Regions from separate parts of the Pseudoalteromonas sp. UBA2102 genome, predicted to be linked through region 4. Evidence: predicted binding sites of a transcription regulator. Region 4 holds the regulator's gene; each other region holds the start of a gene.
What was found. Region 4 encodes sigma-54, which starts transcription at its own class of promoters, with help from an activator protein. Its sites were predicted from a motif close to GTTGGCACGNNNNTNGNNT; they were not measured.
Positions count from the first base shown of each region.

Region 1 (8,659 bases), on a different contig from region 4:
TAAAACCCTACGTTTCATGTCACTTCGTAAAGTGGCTATGGGTTTTTCTACGCTATTAATTTTAGCGTCGTTTGCCTCAATTTTTATCAAAGGTTTAAACTTTGGTTTAGATTTTACTGGCGGTACCGCTGTAGAGGTTGGTTTTTCGCAACCTGCAGATTTGAAAAAAGTACGCTCAGTATTAGCTGAAAACGGGTTTGCCGATGCCTCAGTGCAGCTGTTTGGCTCTAGCCAAGATATTTTGGTTCGTTTAGCGCCGCGTGGCAGTGAAGTAAAAGCCGAAGTTATTGGTAACCAAGTTATTACTGCCTTAAAGCAAGCTGATGAGAGCGTAGTAATGCGCCGCATTGAGTTTGTAGGCCCAAGCGTAGGGGAAGACTTAAAAGAGCAGGGTGGCCTTGCCATGTTAACTGCGCTTATTTGTATTTTGATTTACGTGGCATTTCGCTTTGAGTGGCGTTTTGCTGTGGGCGCGGTAGGTGCACTATTACACGATGTAATTATTACAGTAGGTTTGTTTTCTGTATTAGGGTTAGAGTTTGACTTAACTATTTTAGCGGCAATATTGGCGGTAATTGGTTACTCACTTAACGATACTATTGTTGTATCTGACCGTATTCGTGAAAACTTCCGTAAAGTACGCATCGACGACACTATCGAAATTATCGACATGTCGTTAACGCAAACACTTAACCGTACACTTGTAACGTCAATCACCACTATTTTGGTATTGATTGCGCTATTTGTGTGGGGCGGACAAACCATTCACGGCTTTGCTACAGCCCTGTTATTTGGTGTGTTCATTGGTACTTATTCTTCAGTTTATGTTGCAAGCTCGGTAGCTATTACCATGGGCGTAAGTAAAGAGGACTTAATACCAGAGGTAATTGAAAAAGAAGGCGCAGACCTAGACGCATTGCCGTAATAGAGTTAACGCTAAATAAAACCGCTCAATTGAGCGGTTTTTTATTGTGCGCGGTTTTATAGAGCTTGGTTGCCTTTAAGACTAAACGTACACGCCTTTTAGGCTGAACTTAAAGCCTTGAGCCGGTTATATAATTAAACCATTACAATAACGTATGAATAGTAAACAGTATATTCGGCTATAAACTTAGCGCTTAGATTGTACCGCCCCTAAATTGAGCAAATTTAATCCCGAAAGGTCAATAGCGCCTAATGCCATAAAATTGTCATACAGGCTTGCTACTTTAATGCCCCTATTAAACGACAATCAGGTTTTGCAGTGACGATGCAGCGCAAAGTACTAGAGTACATTTTAAGTAACGGTGAAATAACCACGTTATTTCAGCCTATTTTTGATATAGCTAATCAAACAATTATAGGTTACGAAGCGCTAAGTCGAGGGCCTAAAAACAGCCCTTTGGAAATGCCTAACCGTCTGTTTGAAGCGGCCAGTGAGCACGCTTTAATTTCAGAGCTTGAGCTATTATGCCGCTCAAAAGCAATTGAAAACTTTGTAAAGCTTAATCTAAACGGTAAGTTATTTTTAAATGTAAGCCCTAAAACCTTACTCGATCCTTGCCACCCAAAAGGTGAAACCCTGCACTTAATAGAGCAGTTTGGTTTAGCAGCAAACCGCGTGGTGATTGAGGTAACAGAGCAAGAAAAGGTCGACGATGGTTTTTTATTATTAAAAACAATTGCACACTACCGCGAGCTGGGTTTTACCATTGCCATTGACGATTTAGGTGCTGGTTACTCGGGCTTAAAACAGTGGTCTGAACTATGCCCCGATTTTGTAAAAATCGACCGTTACTTTATTGATCATTGCGATGAAAGCGAAGTTAAAAAAGAGTTTTTGAAATCGATTACGGTACTAGCAAAAGCAACAAACACCGCCGTAATAGCCGAAGGCATAGAAAGAGTAGAAGAGCTTGCCTATGTTGAAAGCTTAGGAATAGCAAACGTACAAGGTTTTTTACTGGAAGAACCAAACTCAAATCCAAGCCTTGATTACAGCTCAGAGCAATTACAAGCATTAAACTTTAAACAGCCAAGCAATACGTTTGATCAATCAATGGCGATTGGCTGGCTTGCTGTTACACAAGAAGCAATAGACAGCGAAACCCGTTGCAAAGACGCCCACAAGCTATTCGAAAAAGACAAAGCCGTGATGAGCCTAGCGGTTTTAAATAAAGCCGGCCAACCGGTTGGGTTACTACATAAAGATCAGCTCACTGAGGTGTTTGCAGCGCCCTATGGCCATGCACTTTACGACAAGTGCCCCGTAACCGACTTTATGGATAAACAACCTTTAGTGGTGGATGAAAACCAACTTCTTGATACCGTGAGTCAGCAAATTACAGAGCAAGACTTTGATATTCGCCGCCATATTGTGATCACCCGAAATAAACGTTACCTAGGGCTTGCCCCATTGCGTGATATTTTAAAGCACATAACAGAAGAAAAAATTCGTCACGCCCAGCACGCTAACCCACTCACCATGCTCCCTGGTAATGTAGCGATTAATGAGGCAATAGAGCAAAGGTTACGCTCACAAAGTGCGTTTTCGCTTGCCTATATAGATCTTAATCACTTTAAGCAGTTCAATGATTTATACGGCTATGCCAGTGGCGATAGTGTGATTAAATTATTGGCAGATGTAACCGTGCAAGCATGCGAAAACAGTGCTAACTTTGTAGGACATATAGGTGGTGATGACTTTATGGTTGTGTTTGACCAATCAGATGCTGTGTATATTTGTAATACCATAATTGAGCAGTTTGAACTGCAATCACGCACTTTTTTTACGCCTGAGCACATTAAGAGCAAAGGTTACTGGGCTACAAATCGTGAGGGAGAAAAGCAATTTGTACCTTTACTTACGTTATCAATTGGCCTTGTGGAGCCCGACTTACAAGAATGTAAAAACAGCCATCAAGTTGCAGCACTTGCAACAGATGCTAAAAAAGAGGCTAAGCGATATCGCCATAGTTATTTGTTTATTTGTAAGCGCAGAAAGCCTGCGCCTGCCGTAGTGCGCTTAGCACCAGAGAATAAACAGGTGGTATAAAAAATAGGTAATTATTATGTTGCCATTAAAAGTAGTTGTTGGTGGGTTTGCTTTATTTGCGGTTAGTTTTTTTGTGCAAGGGGTAGAGATTGTTAATGTTGCTCAAAAGCAAAGTGTGCAAAATGCCCGTGAAGAATACCTAAGTGAGCTATTAACACGAGCCCTAGAGCGGGCTAATTACCCTGTAGACATAAAAATGCAGCCAGTGAGCTTACAGCAACAGCGTGACCTGATTGAGCTAGATAAAACAGAGTTAGATGTTTATTGGAGCATGAGCAGCCCAGAACGAGAGGCACGGGCAATAGCCGTTAAAGTCCCGCTATTTAAAGGCTTTATAGGTAAGCGCGTTTTATTAACCAGTAAAAAAAATGTCGAAAAATTTAAAGGCATTACCACTTTGGCGCAATTAAGTGAGCTCTCGGCAGTGCAAGGGCATGATTGGCCAGATACAAAAATAATGGCCTATAACGGCTTACATGTAAGGCCGCTGAGTAACTATCAAGCTATGTTTACGCTTACTAGCCGGGGCAGAATCGATTACTTTCCTCGCTCATTTATCGAAGTTAATTCTGAGCTTGTTGCCAATGCGCAGAGTAACTTAGTTATTGTGCCTAATTTATTTATTAGTTATCCCACCGGTATTTATTATTTTGTTGTAAGTAGTAAGCCAGCTTTAGCGCAAGCCATAGAGCTTGGGTTGCAAAACATGCAAAACAGCGGAGAGTTTGATGCGTTATTTGATGAGTATTTTGCAAAAGACATAAACTCACTCCCTTTTACAAAAGGTTATACCACGGAGCTAAAGCTCGATAACCCTTACTTTTAAAACAAAAAAGGAGCCATAGGCTCCTTTTTTATAATAGGGTTACGTGCATTTTATTAGCGAAGTAACGCTTCAGGTAATACTGGGCGAATTTCACGGATAATTGCTTGAGTAAGCTTAGGTGCACCACAAATAATGTTACCGCTATTGTTGTAGTTAACGCCACCTGCAAAATCAACAACCATGCCGCCAGCTTCTTTTACAAGTAACTCGCCTGCTGCTGTGTCCCACGGTTTTAAGCCAATTTCAAAAAAGCCATCAACACGGCCCGCAGCTACATATGCCATATCTAGCGCTGCAGAACCTGCACGACGAATATCAGCAGTTTGTGTAAACAATGCTTTAAACGCGTCTGTGTATGCATCTAAGTGATGTTTTTGTTTGAAAGGGAAGCCTGTTGCTAAAATTGAACCAGCTAATTCTACGGTTTTAGTAACGCGTAAACGCTTGCTGTTTAGCTGTGCGCCTTGACCACGAGATGCTGTGAAAAGCTCGCCACGAATTGGATCGTAAATTACAGCTTGGTCTAAACGACCTTTTACTTTAAGTGCGATAGAAACCGCGAAATGAGGGATACCCTTGATGAAGTTAGTTGTGCCATCAAGCGGGTCAACAATCCATTGGTAATCTGCATCTTTTCCTTTGTGCTCACCTAGTTCTTCACCAACAACGCAGTGATCAGGATAAGATTTTAAAATTGTATCACGAATTACGGCTTCGGCTTCTTTATCAATGTTAGTCACTAAGTCGTTAGTGCCTTTTTGTTGAATTTCAACTTTTGATAAATCTTCACTTGCGCGAAGTAAAATTTTGCCTGCGTTGCGCGCAGCGCGAACCGCAATGTTTAACATTGGATGCATGGTATTACCTTTGGGTTGTAAAAGAACGTTTATATATTTAAGCCGGCGTATTTTAGCGACTTTTGCCATAAAGTAAACAATAAACCCTAAATACTTTTGTGCGTTTTTTATACGGCCTTGAAATGCATGTAAATTTATTCGTATCTAAGACATGTTGGCGAGTATGGATTGAAATTTGTTCAACCGAAGGGCAGCTTAATCACAGCGCGGAGTGCGAAGCCTTGGGAGCTCAATAACTTCCATGAAGCAAAGCTTCCGCGTCCTGCTCACGCCCCTTACCTACATCCATGTAGGCAAAGCTTCCGCGTCCTGCAAGCAAACATACTGTTGTAAAAATTAATCTTAAAAGGGCAGTACACACCAATAATAATAAAAAGTAAAAAAAGTGCTTTACCTAAAGTTAGCTTGAGGTTTTATCTTGTGTTTAAGCAATCAACTAGGGTAAATAATAATGAAATTAGAACACGTACATTTAGTAGTAAACGATATAAATGCCATGCTTAAATTTTACCAAGCAGCCTTTCCTTATTGGTCTATTAGAAGTGAAGGGCATAACACTTGGTATGGTAAACCTAAGCGCTGGGTACATTTTGGCGACGATAATCACTACATTGCTATAAGCGATAATGGCGAGCATAAAAACAGGGATTTGGCAGGGCACCAAGTCGGACTGGCTCACTTTGCTTACGTTACAAACAACCTAGACGCTGTTATACAGCGCTTAAAACACGCCGGATTTAACATTGATAAAGAGGGCGCAGAAAACCCATTTAGAAAAAACGTATATTACTTAGACCCAGCCGGGTTCGAGGTTGAGTTTGTGCAGTATATGAGTGACATTCCAAGCGAGCGTAATAACGACTTATAAAATAGGCAGTAAACAACGGTGTAGAAAAGCGCATAATATGGCTTTTCTACCCATTTGTTTTTACCCGTATTATTTATTACTCACCCCAAGCTGTGCCTTTAAATCATTAGCAAAACTCACAAACTTTTCTTTAATGGTGCGTTTAACTTTTACCTCCACCGAACCTAAAACTGTTTTACCTTCTAGGTTAATTGTGGGGCCTTGGCGCTTATTAAGCGACACCGTTTTGTTTTCAAAACTGCCTAATATACAAAACATTTTAGAAACTACATTAACATGCTCTGGTACGTAAATTTCTTCGCTGCCAAAAATACAATTTACATGCACGGTAACATGTTGGTGGGCAAAAATAGCATCAGTAAAATCTAAAACAATCGACCCCATATAGTTTTGAATGTAAATATCTTTAGGCACCACCCATTGGCCGCTACGCTCGCTTGAGCCTAAAATGCTTCGCAGTGTTAAGTTTTCTTCATCCGCTTGTTGGGCGCTGTAGTTAGGGGCAAATTGAGTTTGCTTTTGAGCACTGTACTGGGTATCCGTAGTAAGGGTTAAATCCTCTACTAAATTGAGTAACGCAGTATTTTCGGTTGCTTCCATTGCACTGTCTAAGCGCCTTTCAAAGGCTTCAGCTGAAATAACGCCATGGCTGTAGTTATAAATAAGTTGGTCTATCACTTGTTCGCGAACTTGCTCTATTGGGCGGTCTTCAATTTTTACAGACATGGGAATAATCCTTTTTATATGAGTTACCACTGTACATAGCAAGTGGTGTACCAAAACTTAACTATTTATATATCAATGGCTTATTATTTTAATAACTCCGCTTAATTTATTATATTAACGATAGATTAACCAAAACAGCAATATAATCGTTATTTTCACCACTTAAGAAAGTTTTACCTAATAGCCTGTAAATGTTTACTCGGAGGTATTTTTATTTATACCCAATAAAATAGCTAACTTCATGAATTTAAAGTGTTAATAAAGTTGGCCTAAAGCTCGCATATATAAAAGTGTCTTTAATCAAAAGGAGAAAGATTATGAAAACATTCAACAAATCTATGATTGCGGCTTTAGTTCTAGGTACTACAGCTATGGGTGCTCAAGCGGGCACTTGGGAAAATGAAAGTAAAGATGCTTGGATTGATGGTAAGGCAGAAACAGTGCTTCTTATGAACACTAATCTAAACAACTTTGACATTAACACTGATGTAAAAAATGGCAAGGTAGTACTTACAGGTAAAGTAAACAGCGACCTTGATAAAGAGCTAGCTGAAGAACTTGTAATTAGCCTAGATGGCGTATCTGATGTAGAAAACAACCTAACTGTTGTGAAAAACATGGATATGGACGACAAAGACCGTGACACTATGGATGATGATGATAACGACTTAACGGACGCTAAAATCACCACAGTAATTACTACACGTTTCTTATTTGACTCAGAAGTTGACGGTACAGATATCGATGTTGATACCGACAACGGTATAGTAAAACTTAAAGGTTCTGTTGAAACAGAAGCTGAAAAGCAGTTAGCAGTAAAAATTGCTAAAAATGCTGAAGATGTTCGTGACGTAGTAGATGAACTAACTATTGTTGCTGAATAATACACTATACTAAAAAGCCCAGCTTAGCTGGGCTTTTTGCTTGTCATTTTTAAAGGAGCTACATCATGGATATCATTCGTATAATACTGTCGATTTTATTACCGCCACTGGGTGTATTTTTACAAGTTGGTTTAGGTATGCACTTTTGGCTAAATATTTTACTAACTTTACTGGGTTACTTCCCTGGTTTAATTCACGCTATCTACATTATTGCTAAAAAATAATGTGTGGTGTGTTCAATGTGAGCCGGCCACTTTTTTATAGTTATTAAAATTGTAAAAAAGCGGCTTACATACTTCTGCGTTTATTTTTCTGTTATTTCCTGCCTATTCGCATGCAAAAAGATTACTATTTAAGCAGTCAGCTTACTGATTGTTAAAATAAAGGTTTTTGCTAGTGACAAGCCTTAAAAAACTTTTTATACTGCAACCCGCTTTAGTCGCTCAGTGGCTAAACGCTTCAAAAATTAACTACCTCGTAGTTATACAAAGTTGGCCCCTTAGCTCAGTTGGTTAGAGCACACGACTCATAATCGTTAGGTCCCCAGTTCGAGTCTGGGAGGGGCCACCACTTTTTCAAGCTTTCCGAGTAAATACCTACTAACAGAAATTACCCTGTGCTACCTCTGTGCTACTTTTAATTATACTTATTAACTGGGTTGGGCTAAAGCGCTTAATACAAGAAAAATATTTATCGAATAAAACTACCTTGACTGCTTATACATCACCAGAAACATCGATAACTACAACTTCAATTGCATCTTTTAGTTGCTCACTTAGAGATGCCTCCAAAGCAGAAGCTAGTTCATCAACTGATTTAGGCTTATAATCCTTATAGTTTTTTGTGTTGGGTATCTTTCGTTTTGAGTCTAACCCGTACCAAAAAACTAAGAATATACCTCTCCCTGAGCGCTCTGCGTGTTTCATATATTGTTTGTATAATTGGTCCTTGGGTGCATCCCACAAATCAGGGTGATAGTGTCTCTTAATTTCGATAGGCAGTTTAAGGTGCTGCTCTGTATAACTGCAAGCTATGTCAGCTCTTTTATTTGCAAATTGAAGATCTTCAGGCTCTGAGCTTATATAGTTAGGTAGTTTATTTCTAAGGAGTGTTAATAAAGCATCTCTTCCCTCATTTTCAGGCTTAGGATTAACTAACTTTCCGTATTGATCTACATTCCAAAATTGCTTATGAATATTAGCATTATCTGATTTAATAACTTTAGCTAAGTCATTTAAATGAGCTGACACTAAGGAAGATAAGTCATCAATATTTGATGGCTTTTGATTAAACAATGTATTCGCAGCCCCCTTCCATGATGGCTTTTTAAAGCTTGCTTCCCTATATAGCTGTTCAGAGTCATGAATTGCTGCCATTAATGTTTGATTGTATGTATTAAACTCAGGTTCGCTGAGCATACCTCTAAGAGCATTTCTTGCCACCGGAAGTGGAATCGATGCTAGT
Region 1 is NZ_DCYU01000090.1:10,913-19,571, reverse strand. Features, by position in the region: gene secF (protein translocase subunit SecF) at 1-925, shown strand, start outside; gene B2R65_RS12430 (GGDEF domain-containing protein) at 1,244-3,034, shown strand; gene B2R65_RS12425 (substrate-binding periplasmic protein) at 3,051-3,860, shown strand; gene suhB (inositol-1-monophosphatase) at 3,914-4,717, opposite strand; gene B2R65_RS12415 (VOC family protein) at 5,169-5,585, shown strand; gene B2R65_RS12410 (LiaF domain-containing protein) at 5,655-6,311, opposite strand; gene B2R65_RS12405 (BON domain-containing protein) at 6,629-7,195, shown strand; gene B2R65_RS12400 (YqaE/Pmp3 family membrane protein) at 7,261-7,419, shown strand; tRNA gene B2R65_RS12395 (tRNA-Ile) at 7,689-7,765, shown strand; gene B2R65_RS12390 (NACHT domain-containing protein) at 7,912-8,659, opposite strand, start outside.
Region 1: a site for sigma-54 is predicted at 6,575-6,593, ahead of B2R65_RS12405 (BON domain-containing protein). Genes of this name have one in related genera too.

Region 2 (8,659 bases), on a different contig from region 4:
AATTAATTTAGCGGTTTGGCCTGCTACATAATAGTGGCTTGTGCCGTGCATACCGTAACGGCGAACACCGTGCTCTGTGTATAGCTTGTAAGGGAGTGCATATAAGTAGGCTACTTTATCCATGGTTTGATGAAATGCAGTGTCAAAAACAGCAACCTGTGGCAAACCAGCAAACGAAGCCTGCGCTGATGAAATACCCAGTAAGTTTGCATGGCCATGTAAAGGGGCAAGGCTTGAAGCATCTGAAATACCCGCTATGACTTTTTCATCTACTAATGCAGATTGAGTAAAGTGCTCACCACCGTGTACAACACGATGGCCTACGGCAATTAAATGCTCATCTAAGTGGTGATCTTTAATTAGGCTCACAAGCGTATTAATTGCTTCACCATGCGCTTGATTAGCAGCTAAGGTGATAACGGTTTTATCACCTTGGTATTTATATTTAATAGATGGATTTTCTGAACCTAGGCGTTCAGCTAAGCCCGAAATAATTTCATGCCCGTTATCAGCATCAATAATGGCAAATTTTAAACTCGAACTACCACAGTTTAATACTAAAACGTGTTGTGATTTAGAGGGCGTAGTTGGCATAGATACAGTTTCCATAAACAATAAATTTAGTAAGTGTACGTTAAGATATGAACAATACACTTAAGGTGCAAATTAAAGGTAAACTTAGCCACCATATAGGTGATAAAAAAGCGACTAAAGTCTAATTTATAAGATGAGTATTTTAACCCAGTTAATAAATTTAGTTTAGTGTTTAGTTGCTTATATATACAAAAACAATAACTTTTACTGCTAAAGTGTGAAGCTATTTATTTGTGTTACACTTACAGGCAGTGGCAAGCAGGCGCTACGGGTTTAAAAGTTTAGATGTGAGGAGTCATGATGCAAAAAAGTGTGATGTCACAATTACAAACGGGTAGGTTATATGCAAAAAAATGGCCTATGCGTAAAGAGTTAGCACCGTTGTTTAACGAATTTAAAGTAATTAAGGCAACCGAGCTGGCAATTACTGTAATGCCAATATTAGCCATGCTTACGTTATTTTTTCAGCTTAACTATTTAGGCCCCGATTTTTTACCGCAAGCGATTGCCAGTGCATTGTTTTTTTTATCGTTGCCGTTGCAAGGCTTGTTTTGGTTAGGTAAGCGAGCCGAAACACCATTAGAACCGAGCATGCAAAAATGGTACAACGAGTTATATACCAAAATGGTGGCAAATGGCTACCAAGCCCAAATAAGCGAAAACAAGCCCCGTTATATGGAGCTTGCACACTTATTAAAAGACATGTTTGATAAAATGGATAAAGCGTTTACTAAAGAGCAATTTTAGAGCGCATTTAATTATAAGTGTATGAGCAGAGCGCACGCTTTGCTCCATTTATTTATAACACTCCCTCTGGCATATGAGCTAACTCAATTTACCCTATCAGTAATTTCCTCACAAACACTCGTTATTAAAACATCAATCGGCTTTACTAAACTCGGTAATGTAAAACGATAGGGTGACGCTTTGGGCGCCTTTTTCTTCAAGAGTTTGCCAATGTTCAGGTCTAAATTTCCACGCAAATGGTGTCATCATTATTAAATTTTTAATATCTGAAAAATTAAGCGTAACCTGCTCTGTAATGAGCTTTTGATCTGCTTTTATAAAGCCGCTTGGCGTGTCAATTTCAGTGTGTTTTGCTACATCTGCATAAATATATTCTTTAAGCTCTTTTAAATGCCACGGCCCAGGGCTTGCAACTACTAATGTGGCATTTGGCGCTGCTAAACGCGCCAGCTCTTGCTCAAACAAAGGCGCAAAAACACTCAGTAATACGTCAGCAGTGCCTGACTTAAAAGGCGCTTGGCTAATTGATGCAACGCTAAAATGACATTGTGGGTATCGCTTTGCTGCATATTTTACGGCTGATTTAGAAATATCGACGCCGTATACCTGCGCCTCTATTTTATCGGCAATGGCATGAGTATAAAATCCTTCGCCGCAGCCTAAATCTATTAGTACGCTTGGTTTACGCTCACTAATCATATTACTTAATGCGCGCTGTAAAAATGCGTAAAAGCCTTGCTCTAAAAAAGCACGCCTTGCTTGTACCATTTCGAGAGAATCACCCGGTTGCTTTGAGTTTTTGTGTTGCACCGGTAATAAATTTACATAGCCTTCTTTGGCAAAGTCGAAGGTGTGATTATTGTCACATCGAAGTGATGAATTATGTTTTAAAAGTGCGTGGTTACATAAAGGGCATTGGTATTGCAGACTCATGAGTCTAGGTAGTCCTTATCATAAAAAGTTTTGACCCAGTGTGGCCGATAAGTGATCAAAAGCGTAATGGCCATACCGTTAAGCATTGCCTCAGGAAACCAAATGATAGCACTTAGGTATACGTAATTATCTGCCAATTCTTGCCAATTATATTGCCCTATAAGCAAATAAAACAAAGCCCCTAAGCTTATTTTTAGACATGCAATAAAGCCTGCCAATATAAAAGAGCATACAAAAATATAAACAAAAAAGTGACGCGGTAAATACTGATAACTCATTATAAAGCCAAGGTAGCTTAATAATGTAGGAATAAATGCACCAAACAGTATTTGCATGGGCAAAAGGTTAAGATCAATGTTTGCAAAAGCCGCCAATAGGGCACTGGCCAGCAGGCTACTTAAAATAGCAAGGCGCCACCCTAAAATTAGCGTTGCGGCAGTTACACCTAAAATGTGTAAATCAAGACCGCTTAAAATACCCGCTTTAATTTGCCATAACATGGCAAACACTAACGCACACGCAAGTACCCCTATTTGCCGTGCAGGCGTTTTATAAAGTGCTTTATAGGTATTTTTTTCTACGCTTATAAAGGTAATAATTAAAACAAGGGCCCAAAGTAGCCCTTGTATTTCAAGCGTTAACATAGCAATTATTTAAAAGTTGACCAAATAGGGGCATGGTCAGAGGGCTTTTCTATGCCGCGTAATTCGTAATCTATGCCGGTATCAATACAGCGCTCGGCAAGGGCATGGGTAGCAAGTACAACATCAATACGTAGGCCACGATTATCCACAAACCCTTTAGAGCGATAATCAAACCACGAATATTTGTCGCTTGTATCAGGGTTTTGCTCTCTGAAGGTATCTTTAAAGCCCCAATTTAATAATTTAGCAAGCCATTCGCGCTCCTCTGGTTGAAACGAGCACTTACCTGTTTTAAGCCAGCGTTTAGCGTTTACTTCACCAATACCAATATCTAAGTCGGTAGGCGAAATATTGATATCGCCCATAACAATAACGTCTTCATCGGGCGTGTGGTTTGTTTCTAAATGGGTCATTAAATCTTTGTAAAACTGGCGCTTATAAGGGAATTTTGTTTCGTGATTTATATTATCGCCTTGTGGGAAATAACCATTCATTACCGTTAGGTCGCGGCCATTTTCTTGCTCAACTGTCACACTTATCATGCGTTTTTGTGCTTCTTCAGTGTCGCTGGCAAAACCTTTTAAGACCGATTTAGGCTCATTTTTGCATAACATTGCCACACCATAGTGCGCTTTTTGACCATGAAAATAAACGTGGTAACCCATTTTTTGTACGTCCTCGAGAGGGAACGCCTCATCATGAACTTTAATTTCTTGCAAACCAATAATGTCTGGCTGGTGTTTATCTATAATTGCTTGTAACTGGTGTAAGCGAGCTCGCAGACCATTGATATTGAAAGAAATAACCTTCATAAAATTTACCTTTAATTAGACTCTGTTTTTATAACTAAATTGTATCAGTAAATAAGCCTACATAACATGATCGAAATGAGAAAATAGCTGCGCAAATGTTGATCAATTGGTGCGTAAAGTTTAAACATTGTAAATGCTTTATTAATTATTTAAATAAATAAAAAATTCAATTGATCTCGTAATTATTGAATATATAATGCGCAAAAATTACTTGTTTAGTCGTTCAAATAGGATCTCTCTCATGAAAACACAATTACTTTTAGCTACTGCTTTATTAGCCTCTGCGTCTGTATCAGCAAAAAGCAACACTTACTTTAGCCAAGATAATAAACTTGAATCTAAATTATGTGTATTAAGTGCAAATGAAGGCTTCAGCGCAGCGCGTAAAGAAGCAGCACAACACGGTGTATACTTATCGCGTTTTTCTAAAAGTGTTTTATGTAATGGTCAAGATATTCGCGACATTGCTAAAAAAGTAACGTCTAACCAAGCTGCTGAATCAAAAGTTGAAGTGTTTGCAAAAGATGCACACCAAGAAACACAGTTATGTATCACAGCGTTAAAGCAAGGCCTTGCGCCTGTTCGCCAAAAAATTGGTAACTTAAACTCGTTAAAGTGTAACGGACAAAACGTAACTGAATTTGTAAAGCGTTACCAAAACGCAGCAATCTAATTGCGCGGTAACATGTAGATTAAAATAATGCCCAGTTTGTACTGGGTATTTTTTTGCAAAAATTACAAGGTATTCAGCAATCATTGCAAAGCTAAGTAATTGATTAATGTATACAAAACAAGCTAAACACACGTAACTTATTGATTGTTGGCGGCTTGTGCATTTTGGCATTGGACTTGTATTAGTTAAAGTGACATTTACTAACTACAAGGATACGTCTTATGAAAAAGTTAACACTCGCAACAACTATTTTAGCTTCGTTAAGTTTAGCCGCATGTGCCTCTAACCAAGGCCTTGAAAAAATCGATAGCGATTTTGCAAGTTTAGATAACGACAGTGATGGTTATATTTCAAAAGTAGAAGCAGATGACAATAGCATCTGGGGCCACTTTTCAAATATTGATACCAATATGGATAACGAGATCAGTCGTAAAGAATTTAACACTTACATGCAATTAAATACCGGTAAGGTAGCTACTGATAGCGAAGTAAGTGAGTCGGCATTTAAAGCTAAAATAGCTAAATTTGATAAAATCGAAAATGATTTTAGAAGTTTAGATAACGACAGAAATGGTTACATCTCAGTAGAAGAAGCTGACGATGATGATATTTCAAACCATTTTGGTTACATGGATGGCAACAATGATAAGCGCATCAGTAAAGGTGAGTTTAAAGGCTACATTAGCAAATACGGTAAAGCCGTTGCTGAAGATGATGCACTAAAGCATTATAAAAACAGCTAATATTAGCTAAATACGCTACACATAAGAGCCAGCATTAATTGCTGGCTTTTTTGTGCATTTAATTTGTTTTAAAAGCAGATATATTTTCCCCCTTTTGCGATGTTCTGTCATAATAGATGGCTACGTATTTTAAAGGGCAAAGCAAAATATTATGACGGGTCGTCGAATTAGTGATGAACAATTAATTGAGATCATTGAAGCGGCTATATTTGTCGCAGACAAACCTGTTAGCAAACGCCACTTAAAAGATACTGTACTTGCTGATTTAGCTATTTCTATGTCACGAATTAACACTGCAATAGACGCTATACATACCCACTATCAAACACGTGGCATTAAGCTAGTTGAAGTAGGCAGTGGCTATCGCTTTCAAGCGTGTAGTAGTTTAAGCCCTTGGCTTAGTAATTTATGGCAAGAACGGGCACCTAAGTACTCTCGCGCACTACTAGAAACATTGTCGTTAATTGCCTACAGGCAACCAATAACGCGTGGTGAAATAGAGCAAGTACGAGGCGTAACAACCGGATCAGCAATTATTAAAACCCTCCTTGAGCGAGAGTGGGTTAAAGTAGTAGGGCATAAAGAAGTACCTGGTAAACCAGCGCTTTATGCCACAACAAAATTATTTTTAGATTATTTTTCGTTAACCGGTTTAGATGAACTCCCTGCATTGCCAGCGCAACAGGAAAGTAAAATAAACCAGTTATTAAGTGATCCTTCTGTGAGAGAACCATCCGAATGAGTATTCAAGGTGAAAAGTTACAAAAAGTCCTAGCCCGTGCAGGGGTAGGCTCACGACGTGAAATGGAAAAATACATTGATGCAAACCGCGTTAGTGTTAATGGTAAAGTGGCTAAATTAGGTGACCGTGTTGAAGAAACAGACTTAATACGTGTTGATGGCCACAGCGTAAAAATTGAAGAAAAAGCCGACCGTATTTGTCGTGTAATTATGTACAACAAGCCAGAAGGGGAGTTAAGTACACGTAAAGACCCAGAAGGACGTCGTACTGTTTTTGACCGTTTACCACGCATAGACGGTGAGCGTTGGATTGCTGTTGGTCGTCTAGATATTAACACGGCAGGTTTAATGTTATTTACCAACGATGGTGAGTTAGCGAACCGCTTAATGCACCCAAGTTATGAAGTTGAGCGTGAATATTCAGCCCGTGTATTTGGTGAAGTGACCAATGAAACCATTAAAAACCTAACGCGTGGCGTAGAGCTTGAAGATGGTCCTGCTAAATTTTTAACGGTTAAATCTTTGGGTGGTGAAGGCATTAACCGTTGGTACAATGTAACGCTAAACGAAGGACGTAACCGCGAAGTTCGCCGCTTATGGCAATCGCAGGATGTAGAAGTATCGCGCCTTATTCGTATTCGTTATGGAAAATTAGAGCTAGATAAGCGCCTTCCCCAAGGTGGCTGGGCTGAACTTGATTTAGAAACCGTTAACTATTTACGTAAAACCGTTAAATTAGGCCGCGAAACACAAACTAAACTGTCGGTTATGCCTGAAAAACGCAAAGACAAGCGTGCTAAAATTAACCAAATTCGTAAAGCGGTTAAAAAGCATAACCAACGTGTTAAGCAAACTAAGCGTAAGTAATACCAATCCGTAATAATACTTAATCATTTTGCGGGGCTAAACGTGTCGCTACCGAGGTAAAAAAATGCTCATTTAGAACAGCTAAATAGCGAATTTTTTGCCAAGCGAACAACACGTTTTTCTAGCCTTAAAATAGATAATTTAATTAAGCGAATTGGTATAATTACCAAAAATTACCGACAAAAAAGCCGCAATGTATGCGGCTTTTTTTATAATTAAAAATGTAGTTTACTTTTTTTGTTGCGCATCGAGAGATTCACCGTTTACATCGCTCGAGTCATCACTCATTAAATATAAATACGTTGGCATTAAATCTTCTGGGGTAGCAAGCTTATCGCGATCCTCCCCTGGGTAGGCTGATGCGCGCATAGAGGTACGCGTTGCGCCAGGGTTTATACAATTTACACGGATATTGGTTTTACCTACTTCGCAGGCCCATGTTTGCATCATGCCTTCAACTGCAAATTTAGATATTGCATAAGGCCCCCAAAATTCGCGCCCTTTACGGCCAACGCTTGATGAAGTGAAAACAATAGAGGCATTTTCTGATTTACGCAGCACAGGGAATAGCGCTTTGGTGATCATTGCTTGCGCAGTAACATTCACTTTCATGATGTTTTCAAACGTAGAAGAGCAAAAGTGCTCAAGTGGCCCGAGCGAACCTAAAATACCGGCATTATTTAATAAGCCGTCTAATCGGCCAAATTGACTTTCGATTGTAGCTGCTAAATCGCGGTAGTTTTGTTTTGTTGCGCCTTTTAAGTCCATTGGCACAATAGCAGGCTGGGGGTAACCAGCATTGACAATCTCATCGTAAACGCATTCGAGCTTATTTGTAGTTTTACCAAGTAAAATAACTGTCGCGCCATGCTTTGCATAGGTAATTGCTGCTACGCGGCCAATACCATCGCCGGCACCTGTAATTAAAATTACTTTATTTTGAAGTGCATTTGGAGTTGCTTGATAAGTTTGCATATAAATACCAATTTATAAAATTTTTTTGATTTTAACATAGCAAATCGTCAAGTAATCGAATTTATTGAAAATTTAGGTGGCGGAATTATAAACTTTACGTTAAGTTTAACTGGTCTAATGTCTCATTAATAAACTGATTACATTGTTTTAACTTTACTACACTGATTAAACACACTTACTTTGAACGAACACACTATAAAAATAAAGATATGTGCGGAGCCAACAATATGAAAAAAATGCTACTCTCACTCTCGGTTACAGCTGCGTTAGCAGGTTGTGGCGGCGGAGAAACATTAGAAGATGTTAAAAACGATACTGCAACCATAATACCTAATGCCACGGTGACCTTTGACCCTGCAAATGGGGTTTTATCTGTCCCTAACGATTTATTAATGAGCGGCACTCAAGACGGCACAATTAATATTCCAGGTGAATTAGACGATGATAACGTCTCTGTGCCTCGCACTGCTTATGCAGATCCGCAATTAGCGCTAGGTGCGTTAGATGGCTGGTCATCGCAAGTGCCTTATAAAATTGATTTAACTTTCCCTACAGGCGTATCGCTTGATGAAACCTCTGCAGCGTCGCCTGGTACAGTAAGAATTTTTGAAGTGGTTATGGGCGCAAGCTTAACTGATGCAGAATGTGCTGTTGTTACAGCTGGTTCAGCGTGTAAATTGGTAGGTGAATTAACCTACGGCGTAGACTTTATTTCTCAAGCCTCTGGCGATGCAGTTGCTATTATCCCATTAAAACCTTTCACACCAGGAAGTTCATACATAAATGTATTAACCACTGGATTAAAAGACTCTCAAGGGCGTTCTATTCAGCCTTCTTCTACTTACGCTTCTGTAAGTGAAGAAGCTCCATTGATTACTGATGCTCAGCTTGGTCTTCAAGCGGCAGTAAATAGCTATGAGAATGTGGTTG
Region 2 is NZ_DCYU01000075.1:15,451-24,109, reverse strand. Features, by position in the region: gene B2R65_RS10640 (acetate kinase) at 1-594, opposite strand, end outside; gene yfbV (terminus macrodomain insulation protein YfbV) at 895-1,341, shown strand; gene B2R65_RS10630 (putative RNA methyltransferase) at 1,474-2,274, opposite strand; gene B2R65_RS10625 (energy-coupling factor ABC transporter permease) at 2,271-2,918, opposite strand; gene xthA (exodeoxyribonuclease III) at 2,924-3,730, opposite strand; gene B2R65_RS10615 (hypothetical protein) at 3,972-4,403, shown strand; gene B2R65_RS10610 (EF-hand domain-containing protein) at 4,625-5,146, shown strand; gene scpB (SMC-Scp complex subunit ScpB) at 5,298-5,888, shown strand; gene rluB (23S rRNA pseudouridine(2605) synthase RluB) at 5,885-6,754, shown strand; gene B2R65_RS10595 (YciK family oxidoreductase) at 6,983-7,729, opposite strand; gene B2R65_RS10590 (VolA/Pla-1 family phospholipase) at 7,957-8,659, shown strand, end outside.
Region 2: a site for sigma-54 is predicted at 4,567-4,585, ahead of B2R65_RS10610 (EF-hand domain-containing protein). Genes of this name have one in related genera too.

Region 3 (5,417 bases), on a different contig from region 4:
GCATGTAGTTTGGCAATATTACCTTGTGGTACGGGCAACGATTTTGCCCGTCGCTTTCATTGCACTGCTAAACAGTGGCAAAACGCTATTTTTAATGCCCCCACACACTTAATTGATGTAGGTAAAATTAATACTCGTTACTTTATTAATGTGGCTGGTGTTGGTTTTGATGCTCATGTAATTAAGCAGTTGGGTCATTTACAAAGCATGTCAGCTTGGCGCTATAAGTGGACGAGTTTAAAATCGCTCTTTACTTACAAAGCAAGCACACTAAGTGGAGCATTTTTAAATAAGCAATGTAGCTATCAAAATTTAATAACTGTATTTGCGAACTCTCAGTATTTTGGTGGCGGCATTAAAATAGCACCTAGGGCTAAAATTGATGATGGACTGCTTGATTGCTACCAAATGCAAGCGGGTAGTCTTGTTGATCATTTATATAGCTTTATTAAATTAATTTTTAAGCGCCACCATACTTTAAAAAAGCTTACTTATAGCCAACTCAAACAGGCGCATATTAATACTAGAGATTTATTAATTGAGGCCGATGGCGAGCTAGTAGGTGTTACGCCCGCGGTTATTGCTATCCAGGAGCAGGCTATTAATTTTCATATACCAATAAAAAAGCGCCTACAGTAGGGTAGGCGCTTTTGTGTTAGTGCGTTAAAAACGCCTCTAACTGGGGACGGAGCCATTTTTAGCAACGCTGCGGCTTGCTAAAAAGGCGTTAATTCTTTTTGTGGGGGTAAGTACAATTGCATTACCCAGTAGTACTAAACTAAAGCCGGCAAAGGTGTTTGCATGCCATTCAAAGCCTTCAAAAAAGCTGCTTAATGCAACGGCCACTAGCGGAAACAGCACTATGGCGTAGCTTGCTTTTTCAGGGCCAATGTTTTTTAACAAGGCAAAATAGCAGCCAAATGCAATCACAGTGCCAAAAACCGATAAATACAATAGCGACAGCGAATAGCTGGTAGGGGCACTAAAACTGACCGTTATACCATTTATTAATACATAAACGGCTAAACCTACTGCGCTATATAACATGCCCCATGCGTTACCCTGCAGCACACCTATTTGATGATTAGAATTACGTACACTAATCATATTGCCCAATGAAGCCACAAAGGTACCCCCAAGGGCAAGTAGTAACCCGACCAACGCCCCATTACTCAAGTCGAATTGCAGTAAATGCGGCCAAAACAGACAAATAATACCCACCACGCCGATTAGCGCGCCGCAGTAAATACGTTTGGCAATGGGCTTTGCAAAAAATAAACGGGTGTTGACTATGTTCATTATTAGCAACATTGAAAATGCAATAGAGGCCATTGCCGATGAGAGGTAGTTTTGTGCCCAATACAAAAGCAAATAATTTAAGCCAAAGTTAGAAATGGCCAATAAAGCAAAAAAGCCATGATCGACTAACGAAAATCGCATATTAGGCTTTTTGTAGGCCACAAATAGCCACATACATGCAGCTGCTATGGCAAAGCGATAAAACAAAGAAAGCTCCACAGCAATATCGCCTAGCTGAAACGAAATCGCGAGCCACGTAGAGCCCCAAATTAACACTGTTGTGAGATATAGCGCTGCGCTTTTCATGGCAAACCTCTAAAAAAACCGATTGAGTGGTTATTTTAGAGTCTATCTGTATACTTACCATATACAGAAAAGTATAAATGTAACCTATACAGATTTGAGGCGAGATATGCAGCCAGCTGCCAATAAGCAAAAAGCCGAGTTTTTATATCAACAAGTTATTGAGCTAATTAAAGACATGCAAGCACAAAAGGTGTTACTACCTGGGGAAAAGCTTCCTTCGCTTCGTAAAATGGCCAGTAACTTAAATATTAGCATTCCGACGGTTAAGCAAGCGTATCAAGCGTTAGAAGATCAAGGGTTAGTAGAGGCACGTGAAAAATCGGGCTACTTTTTAACGGTGCTTAATACAGTTTACAGTTTGCCAAAGCGTGTAAAACTAAGCCGTGAGCCTGTCACTGTAAATAAACAAGCATTAATAGAGCAGGTATACAGCGCTATTCATCAACCTAATATAATTGCCTTTGGTATTGCCAATCCCGTTGCTGCAGCGCCTACCGATAAAGCTTTAGCCCGTACCATGCGCCGGGTTATGACAATTGCTGGGGCGAGTGTTATTAATTATGGCCCTATTGATGGTTTTGCTGCGCTTAAAAAGCAATTAGTGCATAGATACTTAGGCTTTGGTATTGGTGTAAATATAGATGAACTGGTGATCACCAATGGCGCGCAAGAGGCGCTGGCTATCGCACTTAAGTGTGTTACTAAGCCCGGCGATGTGGTTGCAATTGAAACCCCGTGTTATCACGGCATTATTGAACTAATAGAGAGCTTAGGATTAAAGGCGCTTGAAATCCCGCTATGCCCCGACAATGGTATTTGGCTTAACGACCTAGCTCAAGCGCTTGAACAACATGATATAAAAGCATGCTTGTTTTCGACCGCAATAAATAACCCGGTTGGCAGCTTTATGAGCGATGAAAGCCGCATGCAAATGGTGGACTTAATAGAGTCACATAATGTTGTTCTTATAGAAGATGATGTGTACGGTGATCTGCACTTTACTGCCAAGCGTGGCACGCCCGCTTTAGCGTATTCAAAAAAGGGGCTTGTGATCAGTTGCGCCTCGTTTTCAAAAACGGCTGCACCAAGTTATCGAGTAGGTTGGTTAATAGCAGGCAAGTTTGCTGGACAAGCGCGCCGCCATAAGCGTGCATTAAGTTGCTCTGCCTCACTAATAAATCAGTGGACGCTTTCTGAGTTTATTGCCAGTGGTGAGTATGACCGTAATTTAAAAGTACTTAGGCAGCGCTTACGTAATAACAAAGAGCGCATGCGGTGGTGCTTATTAAACGCGATGCCTAAAAATACGCGTATTAGTGACCCTAAAGGTGGGTGTGTTATTTGGCTTGATTTAGGCCAAGGGGTAGACAGTCAAAAGTTATTTTTACTGGCGCTAGAAGCTGGTATTAGCATAACCCCCGGACTTATTTTTTCAGCAAGTAATAAGTATAAAAGCTGTATTAGGCTAAGTTACGGGGTGCAGTGGAGCGAAAAAATAGAGCAGGCTATTACCACGTTAGGAGCGTTGGCTCACACGCTAAAAGAATAAAAAAGCAGCACCTAATATACAAGTGCTGCTAAAGGGATGTTAAATACGGTGCGGTGTATTAATTTTGTTTAATGGTAAATAACTCGTAGCCTTTTAGCTGGGGTAACTGCGCTACTAATTGCTCTTCTTGCTGTGCTATGTTGGCAAAGCTGTCGCATAAAGAGTTGGCACGCTTTTCAAGCGCACTGGCATGCAGCTCTACTTTTTCTTCTATTTGCGCGCCCATATTTTCCATGCGTTGCTCAAATGCATCCATATCTCCACCCGAACCAAGCAGCTCAGAGCCTAAAGCAACTAAAATACTGCCCATTGATTGCATAACGGCAGACTCAACCACGGTTTCTATTTGCTCCTCAAATTGGTGTTCAAAGTTTTCACCAAATTGATTAAAGCTTTGTTGGCCCATTACAAACGTACCTTGTTGATAAAAGGTGTTTTCTACTTCAAGTCTTATATCGTCCATCAGGCCAGACAAGTCATCAAGGCCATCAATATTAAATGCGTTGGCTACTTCCTCTAATGCTACACCGGCTATTTTTACTCCGTCTAGGGCAATATTAGCGACCTCAGGTAGCTGCGTACGTAAGTTGTCAGAATACTGGGTAAGCGCTTGGCGCTGTTCGCTGTTAATGGATACTTGTTCGCCATTTATAGTTAAGTTGCCATTGCTGTTAAAGCGCATGAATTGATTAGATGCGGTAAAAATTTCTAATTCGCTAGGTTTAATGCGTACATCGTTTTTAAACTCTACATTACACTGCTCATTGCTAAACGAAATGCCCGCATTGTTATCGTTATGTGCCATTGCAGCGGGTGTACAAATTAAAGCGCTTACTAATAGTAAATTTTTCATGTTTATTCTCTAATAATTGTTGATGACAGCTAAGTATTAACAAGTTTGGTGCCATTATTTATTTTTATTTTAAAACAGAAGGTTATGAAATTTGTGTGTTTTTAATGATTTTTAATTTTGATAAATAAACTACTTTTTAGTCAAAAACACTAAAAATAAATAAATGATAAATTTTATTTGTCGAAACGATAAAAAACTCTCACTTTCCACTTTCTTAATTTAGCGCTATTTATTCACAATATTGACATGAAGGCTATTTACGATAGTCACGTGGCTTTATTTTGGTGCTAATTTGTTCGTATTTTAGCGCTAAACATTTTTTTAATTTACCAAGTGCAGGAATAAACCTGAGTTGGTCTCAAACACTTTATGGAGTGGGTTGTGGGTAAGACATTTAGTTACGATGCGCTAGATGATGATTTTGTTGAAGACGAGTACGAAATGGTCGGGCGTAATCAGCATGACAAAAAAAAGCAAAAGGTGAAAAAGAAGTTGGAAGATTACCTTGAGCAAAAACGTTTGCGTAAAAATCTAGGTGAAGACGACTTAAACGATTACATAGACTAAATTGTGCTAGTTAAAATAATGCGCCTTTTTATTAGGGTTTGAATGTGCGTTTACGCATGTTTAAAGGCTAAATATTGGCAATAAAGAGGCTTTATGCCTCTTTATTACTTATTGTGCACTTAATTTAGCGAGTGCTTGTTGAATAGTGGTTTCTAGCTTTTCTGGTTTTGTAAAAGGCGCATAGCGCTTGATAGGTGTGCCATCGGGCGCTATCAAAAATTTAGTGAAGTTCCACTTTATTTTTCGTGTCAAAAAGCCGGGTAAGGCCGATTTTAAATACCTAAATACAGGGTGGGCGTGACGACCGTTTACATCCACCTTAGCGGCCATTAAAAAGCTTACCCCGTAATTAATTAAACAGCCTTGTTGTATTTGCGTTGCGTCGCCTGGCTCTTGCTGACCAAATTGATTACATGGAAAACCAATAATAACCAATCCGTTTTTCGCGTACTTACTATGAAGAGTTTGTAGCGACTCGTACTGCTTAGTAAAACCACACTCACTTGCGGTATTAACAATAAGCACAACCTTGCCTTCAAAGTCGCTAAAATTAATTGTTTTACCGTTTAACGCAGTAGCCGTTAATTGATGAAATTCATGCATGATGGATGCTTTTTTATTGTTGTTAGCTACATTCTACCCGCTGTAGCGCGTTACTAAAAGTATAAAATTTAGGCGTGTTAATACCGCGCTTAACTATGCGCTAATGGGTTGGCTGTTATTTAGGGCGTGTTGAACTTTGCGGATTGAAATTTGTTCAACCTAGGGACGATCAAATCGCGGCGCGAGGTTTGTAACCTAGTGGGCTAAGTAAAAACCGAGCAACAAAGAGTTTATCGCCCC
Region 3 is NZ_DCYU01000058.1:473-5,889, forward strand. Features, by position in the region: gene B2R65_RS07415 (diacylglycerol/lipid kinase family protein) at 1-639, shown strand, start outside; gene B2R65_RS07420 (DMT family transporter) at 676-1,605, opposite strand; gene B2R65_RS07425 (aminotransferase-like domain-containing protein) at 1,712-3,154, shown strand; gene B2R65_RS07430 (YggN family protein) at 3,213-4,007, opposite strand; gene B2R65_RS07435 (PA3496 family putative envelope integrity protein) at 4,389-4,574, shown strand; gene B2R65_RS07440 (glutathione peroxidase) at 4,683-5,177, opposite strand.
Region 3: a site for sigma-54 is predicted at 4,045-4,063, ahead of B2R65_RS07430 (YggN family protein). Genes of this name have one in related genera too.

Region 4 (8,659 bases):
TATTATAGGTGTAACGCAAACAATTAAAGACGCGTTAATAGAAATGTCAGCCAAAGGGCTGGGCATGACCGCTATTGTAGATAACAATCAACAGCTTGCTGGCCTTTTTACCGACGGTGACTTACGCCGTATTTTAGAGCAAAGAGTGGATATACATAGCACCGCTATTAGCCAGGTTATGACCAAATCATGCACAACTGCCACGGCCGATATACTTGCAGCTGAAGCCCTAAACATAATGGAAAACAAACGTATTAATGGTTTAATTGTGGTCAATGATAAAAACCAGCCAATAGGCGCCTTAAATATGCAAGACCTCTTAAAAGCAGGAGTATTATAAATGCAATTTGAAGATCTCTATCAACCGCTAAGCGATGATGCCAAAGCACGCGCCAAAAAAGTAAAACTACTCATATGCGATATTGATGGTGTATTTTCTGATGGCCGAATTTACCTCGGTAACCAAGGCGAAGAATTAAAAGCATTTAATACAAAAGATGGTTTTGGCATTAAAGCGCTGATCAATAGCGGTTTTGAAGTTGCGGTCATTACGGGGCGTCACTCAGAAATAGTGCAAACTCGCATGAGCAGCTTAACCGTGCAGCACATTTATCAAGGCCAAGAAGACAAACTTATTGCTTATCAAGAACTCAAAAACACTTTAAAGTTAACTGATGAACAAATAGCCTACATTGGCGACGATGGCCCTGACATGCCAGTAATGGAGCGCGTTGGCTTTGCCGTTGCAGTAAACGATGCGCACCCGCTTATTAAGCGCTTATCGCATTACACTACGCAAATGCCTGGCGGCTTTGGCGCCGTTAGAGAGCTCACAGACTTACTTATGCTAGAGAATGGCATAGCGCTGACAACACAAGGCACCAGTTCATGAATGCAGCACGCGTTATACTCAGTGCGTTATTCATCGGCTGTATGGTTTGGCTTTGGTACCCTTATTTTACCCAAACCAATGTAGCGCTAGAGCAAGAACCTGAAGTAATTGCAAAGCCCGATTACACCGCTATAGAGCTTAAGCAAACAGCCTATGACGAGCAAGGCAAAATAAGCCATAAAGTCACAGCGGCTAAAATGGAGCTGTACCAACAGCTTGGTTTTACATTTTTTGAAAAACCTATTTTTACTTTATATAACGAAAAACAAACATGGCGAATAAATGCAGACGAAGCAACGCTTTACGAAGATAAACAACTTATTTTAGAAGGCAATGTGGTTGCTAAAAATTTAGTTGATAACGCCATGATAGATAACATCAATGCCGATAACATCGAAGTCGACATTAAAGCGTTAACAATGCGCTCTGAGCAGCCAGTGGTTGTCACTGGGCCTAATTTAAAAATTGTCGGTAAAGGCCTTGAAGCCGATTTAAAAACCGAAGTAATAAAACTAATTAACCATACGCGAACAATATATTATGACCAATAAACTCACTAAAATACTTATTATCCCATCGCTAATGCTTGCATTTAGCGCCTCTGCTGCTGAGCCTGCCGCTCAACCGCCAGCAAATCAAATTTCTATTAGTGCAGACCGTCAAGAAGGCCAACTTAAAGAAAACGTAGGTATTTTTGAAAAGAACGTCGAAATTGTGCATGGTAATCGCAAAATTACAGCCGACCGACTCGAAGTACATAAACGTGAAGACTTAGGGGATAACAAACAACTCCTTATTGCCACTGGCAGCCCAGCCTACTTCGAAGAAAAACAAGACGACGGTACCGTAATGAGTGCCAGCGCAAACGAAGTACGTTACGACGTAGCAAAGCGCTTTTTAACGCTTGTTGGCGATGCTGAAGTCGCACAAGCCGGTCAAAAAATTAATGCTAAAAGTATTACCTACGACATGCAGCAGCAGCTTATTAGCGCAGAAAAAGACGAAAACTCTACGGATCGTGTCCACACAATTTTAGTGCCTGTTGAAGCAAAAATTAAAGAAAAAACAGGTAACGAAGGTCAACCATGAGCACCTTAAAAGCAAAACTATTAGCAAAAAGCTATAAAGGCCGCCAAGTTGTAAAAAATGTAGGCCTTGAGGTAGAAGCCGGCAGCATTGTTGGCTTATTGGGCCCTAATGGCGCAGGTAAAACCACCACCTTTTACATGATTGTAGGATTAGTACCTAGCGACAAAGGTAAAATTTCTATTGATGATAACGACATTACGTTATTACCTATGCACAGCCGCGCCCGTTTAGGCATTGGCTATTTGCCGCAAGAGTCATCAATATTTAGAAAGCTGACAGTTTATCAAAACTTAATGGCTATTTTAGAAACGCGTAAAGAGCTCAATAAAGCCGCGCGAGAAGAAACGCTTAACAACTTACTTGATGAATTCAGTATTCAGCATATTCGCGATAGCCAAGGTATGGCGCTTTCTGGTGGTGAACGCCGCCGTGTAGAAATTGCCAGAGCACTGGCAGCAAACCCTAAATTTATTTTATTGGATGAGCCTTTTGCTGGTGTTGATCCGATTTCAGTGTTAGATATAAAGAAAATAATAGAACATCTTAAAAACCGTGGCATTGGCGTATTAATTACCGATCACAATGTAAGAGAAACCCTTGATGTTTGTGAAAAAGCCTACATTGTTTCTCATGGGGAGCTAATTGCATCTGGCACCCCAGAACACGTATTAAATGACAAAACTGTACGCGATGTTTATTTAGGCGAGCAATTTAGGCTGTAACATTTAAGCCACACCTACAAGCATCTGCTAATATTAATTATAACAACATAAAAGGATTGTTAGAGATACATGAGGCAATCATTACAGCTGCGCATGGGCCAGCAACTTACAATGACTCCACAATTGCAACAAGCGATTCGCTTGCTGCAGCTCAGTACATTGGATCTCCAGCAAGAAATACAAGAAGCACTTGATAGCAACCCGCTATTAGAAGTAGAAGAGCAAGATTACACGGAAGAGTCGGCTGGAAAAAATGAACAAAAAGCAGATACGGATGATGTAACCGTAAGCGCATCGGCTGACGGTACAACCAGCGAGTACGAGCAAGACAGTGGCGAAGCTTTAAATAAAGACACCGTTAGCGATGATATGGCAATGGATGTAACCTGGGATGAGTACATGAGCGCAGCCCCTGCGGCATCCTCAGGCCCAATGCCGGAAGATGAGTCTATTTATCAAGGTGCCTCTACTGAAACGCTACATGAGTATTTAATGTGGCAGCTTCAGCTTACTCCTTTTAGCCCAACTGACGAAGCCATTGCTATTGCCATTGTAGAAGCTGTAGATGACTCGGGTATTTTAACGCTAAGTTGCGAAGAGATTTTAGAGAGCTTTAACCAAGAAAACGATGACGAAGTTGAAGTTGAACTTGATGAAATAGAAGCCGTTTTAAAGCGTATTCAGTTATTTGACCCTGTAGGTATAGCCGCGCGCAGTTTACAAGAGTGCTTGTGTATTCAGCTAAACCAGTTTGATAAAGACACCCCTTTTATAGAACAAACTAAAATGATCTTAACCGATCACATTGATCTATTAGCGGCACGCGACTATCGTACATTAATGAAAAAGACTAAGCTTAAAGAAGACGAGCTTAAAGAGGTCATGACCCTAATACATACCCTCAACCCAAAACCTGCAGATACAATAGTAAGGGAAGAGTCGGAGTATGTGATACCAGATGTGTCGGTTAAAAAAATAAAAGGCCGCTGGGTGGTAGAGCTAAACCCAGATAGCATGCCAAAAATACGCGTAAATAGTCAGTACGCGGCTATGTCACGTACCGTAAAATCAAGTGGTGATAGCCAGTTTATTCGCTCTCACTTACAAGAAGCTAAATGGTTTATAAAAAGCCTTGAAAGCAGAAACGACACGCTGCTTAAGGTAACAAACTGTATTGTAAAACAGCAACAGGCATTTTTTGAACATGGCCCCGAAGCCATGAAGCCAATGGTTTTAAACGATGTTGCTGAAATGGTAGAAATGCATGAATCGACAATTTCGCGTGTTACTACGCAAAAATATATGCATACACCACGTGGTATATTTGAGCTTAAGTATTTTTTCTCAAGCCACGTAAGCACTGAAAATGGCGGCGAGTGTTCATCAACCGCAATACGTGCCCTAATTAAAAAGCTAATTGCCGCGGAAAACTCAGCTAAACCATTGAGTGATAGTAAAATTGCGGATATATTGGCAGAGCAAGGAATTAAAGTAGCTAGACGCACAATAGCAAAATACCGTGAATCGCTAGCTATTCCACCGTCAAATCAGAGAAAGAGTTTGATATAAGACGTAAAAAACAAAGAGGAAATGCTTATGCAACTAAACCTAACTGGTCGTCACGTAGAAGTAACTGATTCACTTAGAGACTATGTAAATAATAAATTTGCAAAGCTAGAAAGGCACTCAGATCATATTAGCAATGTGCATGTCATTCTCGATGTAGAAAAACTCAACCAAAAAGCAGAAGCGACTATTCATGTAAGTGGCGCAGATTTATTTGCCTCAACAGAGCACCAAGATATGTATGCCGCTATAGACTCGTTGATTGACAAGCTCGATCGTCAAGTCATAAAACATAAAGAGAAGCTTGCTAGACACTAATATTATGAAATTAAGTACATTAGTATGCCAGGACTGCAGCAAAGCTGCGGTCCTTTTTAGTAGTAAAAAAAGAATTTTAGAGTTTATCAGTGAGCTTGCTCATGAAAAGCTCCCCTACTTACCACAACAAGATATTCTTAATGCGCTGGCAAGCAGAGAAAAGCTAGGCAGTACTGGTATTGGCCGGGGTATCGCCATTCCTCATGGCAGAATGGGTGGCGTAGAAGAGCCGCTGGCTTTAGTACTTGTTAGCGACACTCCTGTTAACTTTGATGCTATTGATAACTGCCCTGTTGATATTTTTGTTGCACTCATCGTACCAGATGGCGATAACCAACAGCACCTAAAGACTCTGGCAACCATAGCTGATAAACTGAGCAACAAAGAATTTTGTAAACAGCTGCGTAGTGCTAAAACCGATGCAGAGCTGTATCAAGTAATTGTTGATCAATCGTAGTAAATACTAAGGGCTATAAATGGAGTTAATTATCATAAGCGGCCGTTCTGGTTCAGGTAAGTCGGTTGCTTTACGCGTGGTTGAAGATTTAGGCTATTATTGCGTAGATAATATTCCGGTCAACCTACTGCCCTCTTTAGTGCGAAGTGTTTCAGATAACTATGACAAAATAGCCGTTAGCATAGATGTTCGTAATATTCCCAAAGAACAAGACGAATTTAACGATATTCTCGAGTACCTTCCTGACTTTGCTAAACCCACACTGTTTTATTTAGATAGTGATGATCAAACACTGATCAAACGTTTTTCAGAAACACGCAGATTACACCCTTTATCCATCGATTCACTGCCGCTTGATTTAGCAATAAAAAAAGAAAAAGAACTGCTTGATGTACTCGTAACGCGCGCTGACTTTATGCTAGATACCACCGATTTAAGTGTGCACCAATTAGCAGAGTCAATTCGCGAAAAAATACTGGGTAAAAAAGATAAGCAACTTATTGTAACGTTTGAATCGTTTGGCTTTAAACACGGCATACCTAAAGAAGCTGATTATGTTTTTGATGCTCGCTTTTTGCCAAACCCCCACTGGGAGCCTGAACTCAAACCGCTTACGGGCCTTGATCAACCAGTAAAAGATTTTTTGGCAAATCACAGCATAGTGCAAAAATTCACTTGGCAAATTCAAACCTTTGTACAAACTTGGTTGCCACACTTAGAGCGTAATAACCGTAGTTACCTCACTATTGCAATTGGCTGTACTGGTGGTCAACACCGCTCGGTTTATTTAGCGCAAGCCATTGGTGAGAGCTTTGCTATGACGCATCCGAATGTCAAAATTCGTCATCGTGAGCAAGAAAAGTAACCTTAAAATAATAACCTGTTCAGTTTAGGTATAGTAATTTATGCGCTGTGAAGACACATTTTTAATAAAAAATAAATTAGGCTTACACGCCAGAGCGGCAACGGTCCTTGCGCAATTAGCTGTACAGTTTGATGCTAAAATCACCTTACACCAAGATGATAAAGAAGCCGCAGGCGACAGCGTATTAGCTTTAATGTTACTTGAAAGCAGTAAAGGTAAAGAAGTTAAAGTAGTCTGTGAAGGCCCTGATTCAGAGCAAGCTTTGCATGCGGTTGGGCAATTAATCGCACAACGATTTAACGAACAAGAATAACTTAAAGCACCATAGCCTTATAAGTTAAAGACTTATCAGGCCAAACTATAAAGATTTAGTAAATTAAGGTATTCCGACTCGCCTAATTTAGTGCTTTAATTTAGGGTAATAAAGCCATGCCCCTGCTAAATTTGGTTACTTAATTTTAAACACTAATTTAGCCCCAGCATTGGGTTTAGCACAAAAAATAAAGAAAATAACAGTGGGCAAAACCACTTACTAAACACCTTTCCATTACACAAAAATATTTAGGATGCCAATGCCAGAAGCGTTTGAACAAGACTATCCACTACAGCAACTAAAACAAGTGACTAAATCACTTAATAGTGGGCAATTTGTTCAAGTAAGACGCATGCTAGCAAAAACAGCACCTTGTGATACAGCACTGCTGCTTGAATCCTCTCCGCATAAAATTAGACGCATGCTTTGGCAACTGGTTGACCCAGATGTGCAAGGGGATGTGCTAGAAGAGCTCTCTGAAGATGTACGTTTAGGTATCATTGCACAAATGGAACCTGAGCATATTGCCGCGGCCACTGAGGATATGGGCCACGATGATTTAGGTGAAGTCCTGCGTAGCCTTCCTGACACCGTGTACAAAGATGTGGTTAGCGCTATGGATACGCAAGACCGCGAACGCGCTACACAGGCTTTATCTTACCAAGAGCGCTCTGCAGGCGCGCTAATGAACACCGATACGGTGACCATTCGCCCAGACGTTACACTTGATGTTGTGCTGCGTTATATTAGGCTACGCGGCGAGCTTCCAGAGGGCACCGATGATTTATACGTTGTTGATAAACATAACTGTTTTTTAGGTGCATTATCACTTAGCACACTGTTAACTAACCCGCCTGAAAAAATTGTTCAAGATTTAATGGATGAAGACTGTGAGTCTATCCCTATTTCGATGGATGAAAGCGAAGTTGCTCAGTTATTTGAGCGCCATAACTGGATATCGGCCCCTGTAGTCGATGATAACGCCCACTTGCTTGGGCGTGTCACCATTGATGATATTGTTGATGTTATTCGTGAAGATGCAGAGCACAGCTTATTAAGCCTTGCCGGTCTTGATGATGAAGAAGACACCTTTGCACCTGTTTTAAAAAGCTCAAAAAAACGCTCAGTATGGCTTGGCGTTAACTTACTCACAGCCTTAGCTGCCGCCTTTGTGGCCAGCTTTTTTGAAAGCACCTTAGATATATTACCTATTTTAGCTGTACTCAATGGCATTGTGCCCTCAATGGGTGGTGTAGCAGGTAGCCAATCTTTAACTCTGGTTATTCGCGGTATTGCCGTGGGCCATATTAACCAAACTAACCAACGATTTTTAATGGCTAAAGAGCTGGCGATAGGCGCATTAAACGGGGTTATTTGGTCAATACTTATAGCCAGTGTAATTGCGCTTTGGCAATGGGATTTTATGCTTGGCGGCGTGCTCGCATTTGCAATGTTTATGAACCTTGTAGTGGCTGGTGTTGCTGGCGCATGTATTCCTATTTTATTGAAAAAAATGAATATAGACCCTGCACTTGCCGGTAGTGTTGTACTTACAACAGTAACTGATATTGTCGGTATTTTTGCCTTTTTAGGCACCGCAACGTGGCTACTTATTTAGCAACCTGAGCTCAGGTTAAGTAGCCACTACACACTAAAACATATAATTAAATTGGTGAGCCCGGTGGCATTGGTAAACCACTGAAGTTTTCAGGCCACTTACCTACTTTTAAAAACTGTTTTATTTGCTCTGCTAAATACTGTTTAAACGCGCTTTCTCCTACACTGGTATTACTTAACATTGAGTTTTGATTGTACTCTTTACTTAATTTTACCAAGTAGAAACGTAGCTGCGCCTGCACCTCTGGGCTTACCTTGTCACTAGTGACTAAATCAGCCATATTTTTTGCAGTTAAAAACTGCACCCGCTGGGTGATTTTGCCTTTCATTGTATTAGGTGATGACACATTAAACACTTGGCTGTAAAGCTGCTCTAACAACTCATCTAAGCTGTAAAAATTATAATTACGTACTTGTTGTTGAGCTAAACGATTTAAACGCTGTGGGTTTAATAATAACGATAAACTATGCTGCGCAGCTACTTCTGGCAAGGCCATCGCATCAAGTGTTATACCCGTACGCCCTGTTATGCTTTCACGCGATTTAGACTCGCCATATGCTTTTGGCGGAATAAGCGCTAACACCGACTCAGGCAAAATTAAATTAGCCGGTTTTAATGTTGTTAAAATAGCACTAAGCGCCGCTTGCTGCTGCGCTTTTGCAACCACTTGTGCGCCCTTAGCAGGTGAGTTGTTACGTGTTTCGTATTCGTAGTTAACCCCCGCAATTAGCTTAACTGCAGCCTCTACTTGATAGCGATGAAATAAATAAAGCGGCACGAGTTTTTCTTCTAACTGCGAGAGTGCATCGCCCGTTTTAA
Region 4 is NZ_DCYU01000073.1:71,921-80,579, forward strand. Features, by position in the region: gene B2R65_RS10330 (KpsF/GutQ family sugar-phosphate isomerase) at 1-340, shown strand, start outside; gene kdsC (3-deoxy-manno-octulosonate-8-phosphatase KdsC) at 341-892, shown strand; gene lptC (LPS export ABC transporter periplasmic protein LptC) at 889-1,443, shown strand; gene lptA (lipopolysaccharide transport periplasmic protein LptA) at 1,433-1,981, shown strand; gene lptB (LPS export ABC transporter ATP-binding protein) at 1,978-2,703, shown strand; gene B2R65_RS10355 (RNA polymerase factor sigma-54) at 2,773-4,272, shown strand; gene hpf (ribosome hibernation promoting factor) at 4,300-4,587, shown strand; gene B2R65_RS10365 (PTS sugar transporter subunit IIA) at 4,592-5,044, shown strand; gene rapZ (RNase adapter RapZ) at 5,064-5,909, shown strand; gene B2R65_RS10375 (HPr family phosphocarrier protein) at 5,950-6,222, shown strand; gene mgtE (magnesium transporter) at 6,482-7,840, shown strand; gene B2R65_RS10385 (zinc-dependent metalloprotease) at 7,887-8,659, opposite strand, start outside.